DNA from 3 places in the Acidovorax sp. M2(2025) genome. Region 1 is predicted to be linked to each of the others. Evidence: predicted binding sites of a transcription regulator. Region 1 holds the regulator's gene; each other region holds the start of a gene.
What was found. The regulator FNR, encoded in region 1, switches genes on or off when oxygen is low (the NO sensors DNR and NnrR bind a similar motif). The targets are predictions, from matches to a motif close to TTGATNNNNATCAA.

Region 1 (3,269 bases):
GGGCTGATCCGCTTCTCGACCCAGAACGGTGTGGCCAACCGCTGGAGCCAGTCGCAAATATTCCGGCGCGTGCTGCGGCCGCGCGTACTGATCTACAGCGCGGTGCTCGCGACCCTGTGCATCGGAATGTTGGTGAGCCTGGTCAACCGCACGCCGCTGAAGGTGGACGTGGTGCGTGATCGCGCCGCACTGTCTCGCATCGTGGCGGGAGGCAAGCTGGAGAACATCTACCGTCTGCAAATCATGAATGCCACCGAAGGCCCACAGCGGTACCGCATCGCGGCGCGCGGCATCGAGGGCCTGGAGGTCGCTTCCGAGCCAGAAGTCGAGATCGGGCCTGCCGAGTCCCGCTGGGTCGCCGTGCGCCTTCAGGTGCCCTATGGCTCTGTGCCCCCAGGATCGCACGCCGTGCATTTCGACATCCAGGCCCTGGGTGCTGCAGACCACGTGTCGGAAAAGTCGGTCTTCCTGGTGCCGCGGTAGCGCACGCAGGCATACTGGTGCAAGGCGCTTGGTGCCTTGCACAGAACATTTCAATCTTGAAGGAGTGAGCCCATGTCTACCAGCACCGCACTTGGCGCTGCCGCACCCGCCACAGCACCGTGGTGGAAGTTTGGCCATGTCTGGCTGATCATTGCCGGCCCCGTCATCGTGATCATTGCCGGCTTCGTCACACTATGGCTTGCGCTGTCGCGTCCTGATCCCGTGGTGGCGGAAGACTATTACCGCCAAGGGGTGGAGATCAACAAGACGCTGTCCGAACCCAGCAAGAGCCTGGCTCCCGCCATGAAGGCCCGCAACCACGCAGCCACGCCTGTGCAGGACCAGCCTCGCTGAATTACACTGGCCTGGCGACTGGCTGCTTGTGCGTTTTTGCAGGAGACAAACCAATGTGGACGCAACGCCTGATGTGGATTGCCTGGCCCGCCTTTCTTATGGCGGCGGTGATGGAAATGCTGGTTTTTGCGCTGGTGGATCCGCAGGATCTGCACTGGTTCGGACAACCGCTGGCGCTCTCGCGGGAAGGGGTCTATACCCTGGCGTTTTTTGCGTTCTGGGGAATTGCCATGGTGTCCAGCGCGCTGACCACCCTGCTGGCGATGTCGCCTTTCGAACTCAATCGCTGCCCGGTGCCCGAGGGCGACCGTCCAGACGATTGCCGCAAAACGCCTTCCTGCCCCTGAGCGGGCGGGTGGGGTTACCGCCCCGCAGCTCCGTCAAAAAGACGGTGTGGCGCGGTGGATGCGCCTGGGATTGCAACGGCCAGTTGTGCCGCGCGATTTGGTCGCGCTGACTGCAGTGCCGCTAACGTGTCAGTGGCAGGCTTGCTGGTTGTTCACGATGCGCCTGAGCGCGTCGGTATTGAGGATGCGCACATGGCGCTGCTTGACCTCGACAGTCCCTTCTTCCACGAACTTTGAGAACGTGCGGCTCACCGTCTCCAGCTTGAGGCCCAGGTAGCTGCCGATCTCTTCCCGCGTCATGCGCAGCACTAGCTCGGACTGGGAAAAGCCACGGGCGTGCAGCCGCTGCACGAGGTTGAGAAGAAAGGCCGCCAGGCGTTCTTCGGCGCGCATGCTGCCCAGCAGCAGCATCACGCCGTGTTCGCGAACGATCTCTCGGCTCATGATCTTGTGCACGTGGTGCTGCAGGGCCGTGACCTCGCGGGAGAGTTCCTCGATGCGGTCAAACGGCATCACGCACACCTCGGCGTCTTCCAGTGCGACAGCGTCGCAGGTGTGGTGGTCATTGACAATCCCATCCAGGCCAATGATCTCGCCCGCCATCTGAAAGCCCGTCACCTGGTCGCGGCCATCTTCCGTCGCCACGCATGTCTTGAAGAAGCCTGTGCGGATCGCATAGAGCGAGGTAAACGACTCGCCGTTGCGGAACAGGGTGCCCCCGCGTTTCACCTTGCGCCGCACGGCAACCACTTCATCAATTCGCTGCAGTTGGTCCTCGCTCAATCCGACCGGCATGCACAGCTCGCGCAGGTTGCAGTTGGAGCAGGCGACTTTGATGGTGAGCGGATTCATAGACACAGGTGCTGATAAGAGTTTCGAGCATATCGTCGCGCATGCCCACGGGTGGTTCCAGAGGCCCTGGTAGCGACTGACATGCATCAAATTGTCGCTGTTCGCGTTATGTCATTGCTTGATTCAGGTCAAGGACGCTGGGTGCAGCTTACGGCACAGTGAAAAGGTACGCAAGGAATTTGCCCATGACCGCTGTTTCGCCCGACCTTCTGCGCCGTTTTGACGTGCCAGGGCCCCGCTATACCTCTTATCCAACGGCTGACCGCTTCGTGGAAGCTTTCGGACAGGACGACTACGCCCTCGCGCTGGAGCAACGGCGTCTGGGCTCCATGACGAAAGCGCTGCCGCTGTCGCTGTATGTGCACATACCGTTTTGCGAGTCGCTATGCTACTACTGCGCTTGTAACAAGATCATCACCAAACACCATGACAGGGCCGAGGTCTATCTCCGGTACCTGAGCCGCGAGGTGGATCTGCACACGGCCCGCTGCGGTACCGGCCAGGTGGTGAGCCAGCTGCACCTGGGCGGTGGCACGCCCACGTTCCTGTCGGATGATGGCCTGCGGGAACTGATGGCGATGCTCAAGCGGAGCTTCTCGCTGGCGCCCGGGGGGGAGTATTCGATCGAGGTCGATCCCCGTACCGTGGACGCGCAGCGGCTTGCCCTGCTGGCCGAGCTGGGCTTCAACCGGCTGAGTTTCGGTGTGCAGGATTTCGATCCCGAGGTGCAGAAGGCCGTGCACCGCATCCAGCCTGCCGAGCAGGTGTTCTCACTGGTCGAGTCGGCGCGGTCGCTGGGATTCGAGTCCGTCAACGTCGATCTGATCTACGGCTTGCCGCGCCAGACCCCCGAGTCGTTTGACCGCACGCTGGCCCAGGTCGCGCAACTGCGTCCGGACCGCATCGCCCTGTATGCCTACGCCCATCTGCCGGAGCGCTTCAAGCCCCAGCGGCGCATCGTCTCCGCCGAGCTGCCCACTGCCGCGGGGAAGGTCTCCATGCTGTCCCGCTCGCTGGATGCTTTCATGGACGCGGGCTACGTTTATGTGGGAATGGACCACTTTGCGCTGCCGGAAGATGCGCTGGCTGTTGCCAAGCGGCAGGGCCGCCTGCACCGCAACTTCCAGGGGTACAGCACCCAGCCCGACTGCGATCTGATCGGGTTGGGCGTGTCGGCCATCGGCCGGGTCGGCGCCACCTACAGCCAGAATGCCAAGACGCTCGACGAGTATT
Region 2 (3,269 bases), 2.1 Mb from region 1:
CCTGGCCCGGGGTGGTGCCCGCGCCCTTGATGCCCGAGGTCTGCGTGGCGGTGTGCGCGCCGCAGTCGCGCCACCGGCGCGCCATGGAGCGCGGGGACTTCCGCGCCGTGCCGCTCTTGCAGCTCAGCTCGCGCCTGGGCGCGTGGGACGACTGGCTGGGCCGTGCGGGCATCACGCGCGCGCCGGGCCACACCCTGGGCGGCCACCGTTTCGACCTGTTCTCGATGCTGGTGGAGGCGGTGCGCGCCGACTTGGGGATAGGCCTGGTGCCGCGGTACTTTGTGGAGCGCGAACTGCAGTCCGGCGAGCTGGCGCTGGCCCACCCGCACCACGACAGCGGCACGCGGGGCTACAGCCTTTTTGTGGCGCCGGGGCGTGCGCAAGACCCGGCGGTGGCGGCCTTTGCGCGGTGGCTTTCCGCCACCGCGGCGGCGGTGTCAGACGGCGCTTGAAACCCGTTTGCGCTGCGCCCCCAGCCAGGCCAGCGCCAGCCCCGTCGCCACGATGGGCACCAGCGAGCCCGCGTTCAGCAGCGTCCAGCCCTGGGTGGTGACCAGCACGCCCGAGGAGAACGCGCTCAGCGCCAGGGTGGCGTACACGCAGAAATTGATGGCCGCCTGGGCGCGGTCTTTTTCCTCCGGTCGGTAGGCCGTGAGCGCGAGCGTGGTGGAGCCGGTGAACAGGAAGTTCCACCCCACGCCCAGCAGGAACAGCGCAATGCCGAAATGGTGCAGCTCCACGCCCATCAGCGCCACGGCCACGCAGGCCAGGTTGAGCAGCACGCCCACGCCCATCACCGGCAGCACGCCAAAGCGCTTGATGAGGTGGCCGGTGAAAAAGCCCGGCGCGAACATGCCGATCACGTGCCATTCCAGCACCAGCGCCGACGCGCTGAACTCAAAGCCGCACACCTGCATGGCCAGCGGCGTGGCGGCCATCAGTAGGTTCATCACGCCGTAGCCCAGCGCGGCCCCGATGATGGCCACGGCCAGCGCCGGCTGGCGCAGCAGTTCGGACAGCGGCCGGCCCGTGGCCTTCTGCCCCGCGGCGTTGAGCACCACCGGCTGCGCCTCGAAGCGGATCGCCGCCATGCAGGCCATGGCCACCAGCGCCACGCCCACCAGCGCGATGTAGGCACCGGCAAACGGCACGGGAAACAGCGTGCGCGTGGCATTGGCCAGGTTGGGGCCGGCCACCGCGCCCAGCAGGCCGCCGGCCAGCACCAGCGACACTGCCTTTTCGCGGTATTCGGCGGTGGACAGCTCGGCCGCGGCAAAGCGGTACAGCCCGCCGTTGGCGCTGTAGTAACCGGCCACCATGGTGGCGGCGCACAGCAGCCAGAAGTTGGCGCTGAACGCGGCCCAGGCGCATAGCGCGGCCGAGCCCGCGCCCACGGCCAGCCCGATCTGGAACGACACCTTGCGCCCCCACAGCGTCTGCGTGCGCGCCACCAGGGGCGTGGCCAGCGCGCCGCCCACCACGTAGCCCATCACCGGCAGCGTGGCCATCCAGCCAAAGGGCGCCAGCTGCAGGCCCACCAGGCCGTTGATGGCGATGAAGACCACGTTGTTGGTCAGAAAGAGCCCCTGGCACAGGGACAGCAACCACAGGTTCTTGTTCACAGGAGGTGCGCCAATCCGAAAAAAGGGAGAAGGAAGGTACGGGGAAAGCGGAGGAATCGGGGCGGGACCGTGCCACCGCCAGTATTGCGCTGCCGGGCCAGGTCAAAGTCCGACTTGTTTGCTCTGGAATTATGCAGCGCCGTTGATGAAGATCAGCGGAACGGTGGGGCCGCGTGGCTAAGGTGGCGCCCTGCGTCGCGGCACCCGCCGTGGGTGCCGGCGCTGGAACCTGTTTGTGATGCAATCCCCCACCCCTGCCGCAGCGCAGCCCGCCGCTGCCCTGCCCGCCCTGGAACTGGTCTGCCCCGCCGGCAGCCTGCCCGCCCTCAAGGCCGCCGTGGACCACGGCGCCAGCTGTGTCTACCTGGGCCTGCGCGACGCCACCAACGCCCGCAATTTTGCGGGCCTGAACTTCGACGAAGCCGCCATTGCCAATGGCATTGCCTACGCGCATCAACGGGGCTGCAAGGTGTTCATGGCGCTCAACACCTACCCGCAGGCGGGCAACCCCGGCCCCTGGCGCAGCGCGCTGGACAAGGCGGTGGACCTGGGCGTGGACGCCGTCATCCTGGCCGACCCCGGCCTGATGCAGCACGCCGTGCAGCGCCATCCCGCGCTGCGGCTGCACCTGTCCGTGCAAGGCTCGGCCACCAACTACGAGGCCATCAACTTCTACCGCGAGCAGTTCGGCATCGTGCGGGCCGTGCTGCCGCGCGTGCTGTCGCTGGAGCAGGTGCGCCAGGTCATCGACCGCACGCCGGTGGAGATCGAGGTGTTCGGCTTCGGCAGCCTGTGCGTGATGGTGGAGGGGCGCTGCGCGCTGTCTTCGTACGCCACGGGCGAATCGCCCAACACCCACGGCGTGTGCTCGCCCGCCAAGGCCGTGCGCTGGCAGGAGACGCCGCGCGGCCTGGAGTCGCGCCTGAACGGCATCCTCATCGACCGCTACGGCGCGGGCGAGAACGCGGGCTACCCCACGCTGTGCAAGGGCCGCTTCGACGTGGGCGACGACGAGAACTACTACGCCATCGAGGAGCCCACCAGCCTCAACACCCTGGAGCTGCTGCCCCAGCTGCTGAAGATGGGCGTGCGCGCCATCAAGATCGAAGGCCGCCAGCGCAGCCCCGCGTATGTGGCGCAGGTCACGCAGGTCTGGCGCGAGGCCATCGACCAGTGCCTGGCCGGCCCCCACCGCTTTGCCCCCAAGACCCACTGGATGGCGCGCCTGGACCAGGTGGCGGAGGGGCAGCAGCACACGCTAGGTGCCTACCACCGCCCCTGGAAATGATGGCTTTGAGATGACTTGTGCGGCCGTCCACTGCAGCCCTTTTGCCGGGCCGCGTGAATCCTTACAAACCGTTCACGCTGAGCTTGTCGAAGCGCGGCACCAGGCTTCAACAGGCTCAGCCCGAACGGGCGGGGGATGGCTGGAGGCCCTTGCGCCGCTGTGACGGCCTGCCATGCGAACCGCGCCCCGTGAACCACCTCTGGAATGCTTCCCCATGAAACTCTCCCTCGGCCCCCTGTTGTACTACTGGCCCCGCGAAACGACCTTTGCGTTCTACGAGGCCGTGGCGGCCACGCCCATCGATGTGGTGTACCTGGGCGAGACCGTGTGCTCGCGCCGCCATGAGCTGCGCCTGCCCG
Region 3 (3,269 bases), 1.8 Mb from region 1:
TCGCTGCTGCGCGAGCAGAGCGTGTCGGAGTGCTATGGATGGGCCGGGCTGGCGCTGGACGCATTCACGCGCCCCTGGCTGGGCGCGCCGCTGTACGGCCTGGCCACCCTGGGGGTGGAGGACTGACCCGCACCGGCGCCGCCTGCCGTGAGAGATTGGGGCAAAAAATGGCCTGCTTAGTTACTTGTCTCAGATACCCCTCCATCCGTTCGGGCTGAGCCCGTCGAAGCCAGGGCTTGCAGAGCGCGTGCAAGGCTTCGACAGGCTCAGCCCGAACGGGTGGGGAAGAGAAAGCGTCTGAGGTAGGTCGCTAATCAGGAAAAAAGGCCTGCACGCCAATGCAGGAAAGCGCAGGCAGCTATGATTTTTGAAGTGCTGCCGGCGGCCGCGATGCCAGCACCTGCAGCCACCCGGGTGCCTTGCCCGTCAGCTGGCCCACGATGGCCGCCTGCAGCGGCGGCAGGCGCCGGGCGCCCTGCAGCACCAGTTGCCGCAGCATCCGGGGCACGGGGCGCGCGTCGGTGTACAGGCGCACGATGGCGTTGGTGCCCTGGTAGATGGGCCAGGCGTGGCGGTGGTGGCCCTGCGCGTAGCGGTCCAGCGCGCCGGGGTTGCCGATGTCCTGCCCGTGCTGGCGCGCATCCGCCAGGGTGGCGGTGAGCCGCTCCACCCCGGCCAGGCCCAGGTTGTAGCCGTGCGCGGTGACGGGGTGCATGCCCACGGCCGCGTCGCCCAGCAGCGCGCAGCGCTGGCCGGCAAAGCGCTGGGCGTACACGGCCACCAGCGGGTAGGCGTAGCGCTCGCCCACCAGGGCCATGGGGCCCAGGCGGCCGTCGAACTGCGCTTGCACCTGGGCGGCGAAATCCTCGGGGGCCAGGGCCATCATCGCCGCGGCGTCGGCCGAGCCGGCCGTGACCACCACGGAGCACAGGGGATGTCCCTCGGGCGCGTCCGGCAGGGGCAGCACGGCCAGCGTGCGCTCGTAGCCAAAGCACTCGTGCGCCACGCCGCCGTGCGGCGCGCCGTGGCGCATGCGGCAGACGATGACGGTGCGGCCGAAGTCGGTCATCTGCGCCCCGATGCCCAGCTGGCGCCGCGTGGCGGAAAAGCGGCTGTCCGCCGCCACCAGCAGCGGCGCGCGCAGGCGTTGCGCGGGCGTGCCGGGGGCGGCGCCGGCCGGCACGCAGTCCAGCTCGGCATGCGTGGAGAGGGCCGCCACGCGCGTGACCTGCGTCCCGGCAAGGATGCGCACGCCGGCGGTGCGGGACGCCACGTCGTAGGCGCTGCGCCGCAGGGCGTGGTTGGGCACGATGAAGCCCAGCACGCCGGGCCCTGCGGCCGGGGCGTCCAGCTGCAGCGCGCTGTGGCCGCCCAGCGGGCCGTCGTGGACCTGGGCCTGGGTGATCTCGCCCACCTCGCCGGGGGCCAGCGCGGCCCAGCTGCCCAGGCGCTGCAGCGTGGCGCGGCTGGGGTGCGTGAGCGCGATCTCGCGGCCGTCGGGGGCGGGGTCGGCCAGCGCGGCCTGCGGCTGCTGCTCGACCACGGTGGCGGTGAACCCGGCCTGCGCCAGGGAGGTGGCCAGCGACAGGCCCGCCGGGCCTGCACCGACGATGAGGACGTCGCTGTCGGGAGTCGTCATGGAAAAGGCGGCGGCCCCCGGCGAAAGGGGGGCGCTGTGGTGTGCGGAGCGCCATTGTGGGCACAGCCGCCGCCCCGGACTTTGCCCTGCGTCAATGCGGCGCGGCAGCGCAGCGCGCAGGTCGCTATGTTTTTGATAGCTGCTTGCGCTTGCTGCGCGGGCGCCAGAGGCCAAAATGCCTTGGATCGTGGCGGCCACCCCGCCGGAGGGGCGGGACGCGGCCGTCAGCTGCGGGCCGGCTTGCGGGCGCCCTTGGCCGCGGGCTTCTTGCGGCCGCTGCTGCTGCCCGCCTTCTTGCCGCGCAGGTGCAGGCCCCAGGTCACCAGCAGCCACAGGTAGGCCACGCCCACGGCGTAGGTGGCGACGGCCGGCAGCGACAGCGCGGGGGCGGTGAGGGAGCGGCGGTTGCGCAGGGTGTCCAGCAGGGCCAGCGTGCCGGTCCCCAGCGCCGGCTGGGACGGGGCGCCGCCGCCCTGGCGGGCCACGCGCGCCGCCATGAAGGTGAAGAACTCCATGAGCAGCGCGCCGATCAGGCAGCAGGCCAGCAGGGCCAGCAGATGCCCGGCGGCGCGGCGGTCGCCCCGCACCAGGAAGGCCAGGGCCGAGATCAGCACCAGGGCGGGCAGGGCCCAGACCAGGGCGGGCCAGGCGGACGAAAGCAGTTGCATGGACGAACGGAAGGGTGTGCGCAAGGAGGGCTCACGCCACGCCCCGCGGGCGGGCGGTGCGGCATGGCAGGCTGCGCATCATAGACCGCGCGGACCTTGCAGGAACGTCAACAAGTTCCTACGGCAGCGGTCCCGCCCGGTCGTCCGGCGGACGGCGCGGGGCATCGCCGGGCGGTCCCGGCCGGGGGCGGCGCGGCCACCAGCTTTCGATGCGGTCCGCCGCCCAGTCCTTGCCGCCCAGGCCGAACGCCAGCGCCACGGCAAACACCACGCCCCCGAGGATGATCAGGAAGGTCTGCCGCACGATGCTGCCGCCCACCTGCAGCTGGTCCAGCGCGATGAGCACCACGAACACCACGATCCCGCCCTGCGCCACGCTGCCCAGCAGGGCGGCGTCGGGCAGCTTCAGGCGCCGGCAATAGGCCGCCACGGTGTTGCCCATGAACCGGGCGAAATACGCGCCGAAGGCCAGCACCAGCAGCGCCACGAACACATTGGGCAGGAACCACACGATGCGGCTGAGCAAGGCCGTCACGTAGCTCAGCCCCAGGCCGTTGAACGCCACCAGCAGCGCGGCCAGCAGCACCAGCCAGTAGACCAGCAGCCCGAAGAGCGAGGTGGTGTCGCCCTCCATGCCGCCCTGGCGCAGGAAGGCGTCCAGCCCGGCGCGCTCGGTCAGCACCTTGAAGTTGATGGCGCGCAGGCCGCGCGTCACGGCAAAGCGGGCCGCCTTGGCCAGCAGCCAGCCGCCCAGCACCACCAGCAAGGCGATCAGCACGCGCGGGAAGAATGCCCCCACCTGGTAGAGCATGGCCCGCGCCGGCTCCAGGTGAATACCAAAGTTGTCCATGGGTGTGTCTCGGGTTGGAAGGGGAAGAAGGCCGCCTCACGGCCCGGGCGCCGCGCCGATGAGGGCCAGGATGCCCTGCAGCGGTACCTGGACCCAGTCCATGCGGTTGTTC

Region 2: a site for FNR is predicted at 1,765-1,778, ahead of ubiU (ubiquinone anaerobic biosynthesis protein UbiU). Genes of this name have one in related genera too.
Region 3: a site for FNR is predicted at 1,721-1,734, ahead of ubiM (5-demethoxyubiquinol-8 5-hydroxylase UbiM). Genes of this name have one in related genera too.

Annotation. Positions count from the first base shown of each region.
Region 1 is NZ_CP186262.1:2,079,398-2,082,666, forward strand. Features, by position in the region: gene ccoG (cytochrome c oxidase accessory protein CcoG) at 1-483, shown strand, start outside; gene ACOYR3_RS09655 (FixH family protein) at 556-837, shown strand; gene ACOYR3_RS09660 (hypothetical protein) at 891-1,184, shown strand; gene fnr (fumarate/nitrate reduction transcriptional regulator Fnr) at 1,314-2,036, opposite strand; gene hemN (oxygen-independent coproporphyrinogen III oxidase) at 2,222-3,269, shown strand, end outside.
Region 2 is NZ_CP186262.1:4,843,517-4,846,785, reverse strand. Features, by position in the region: gene ACOYR3_RS22260 (LysR family transcriptional regulator) at 1-452, shown strand, start outside; gene ACOYR3_RS22255 (MFS transporter) at 438-1,622, opposite strand; gene ubiU (ubiquinone anaerobic biosynthesis protein UbiU) at 1,861-2,910, shown strand; gene ACOYR3_RS22245 (U32 family peptidase) at 3,125-3,269, shown strand, end outside.
Region 3 is NZ_CP186262.1:304,893-308,161, forward strand. Features, by position in the region: gene ACOYR3_RS01365 (class I SAM-dependent methyltransferase) at 1-126, shown strand, start outside; gene ubiM (5-demethoxyubiquinol-8 5-hydroxylase UbiM) at 359-1,639, opposite strand; gene ACOYR3_RS01375 (hypothetical protein) at 1,864-2,307, opposite strand; gene ACOYR3_RS01380 (mechanosensitive ion channel family protein) at 2,426-3,157, opposite strand; gene treS (maltose alpha-D-glucosyltransferase) at 3,194-3,269, opposite strand, start outside.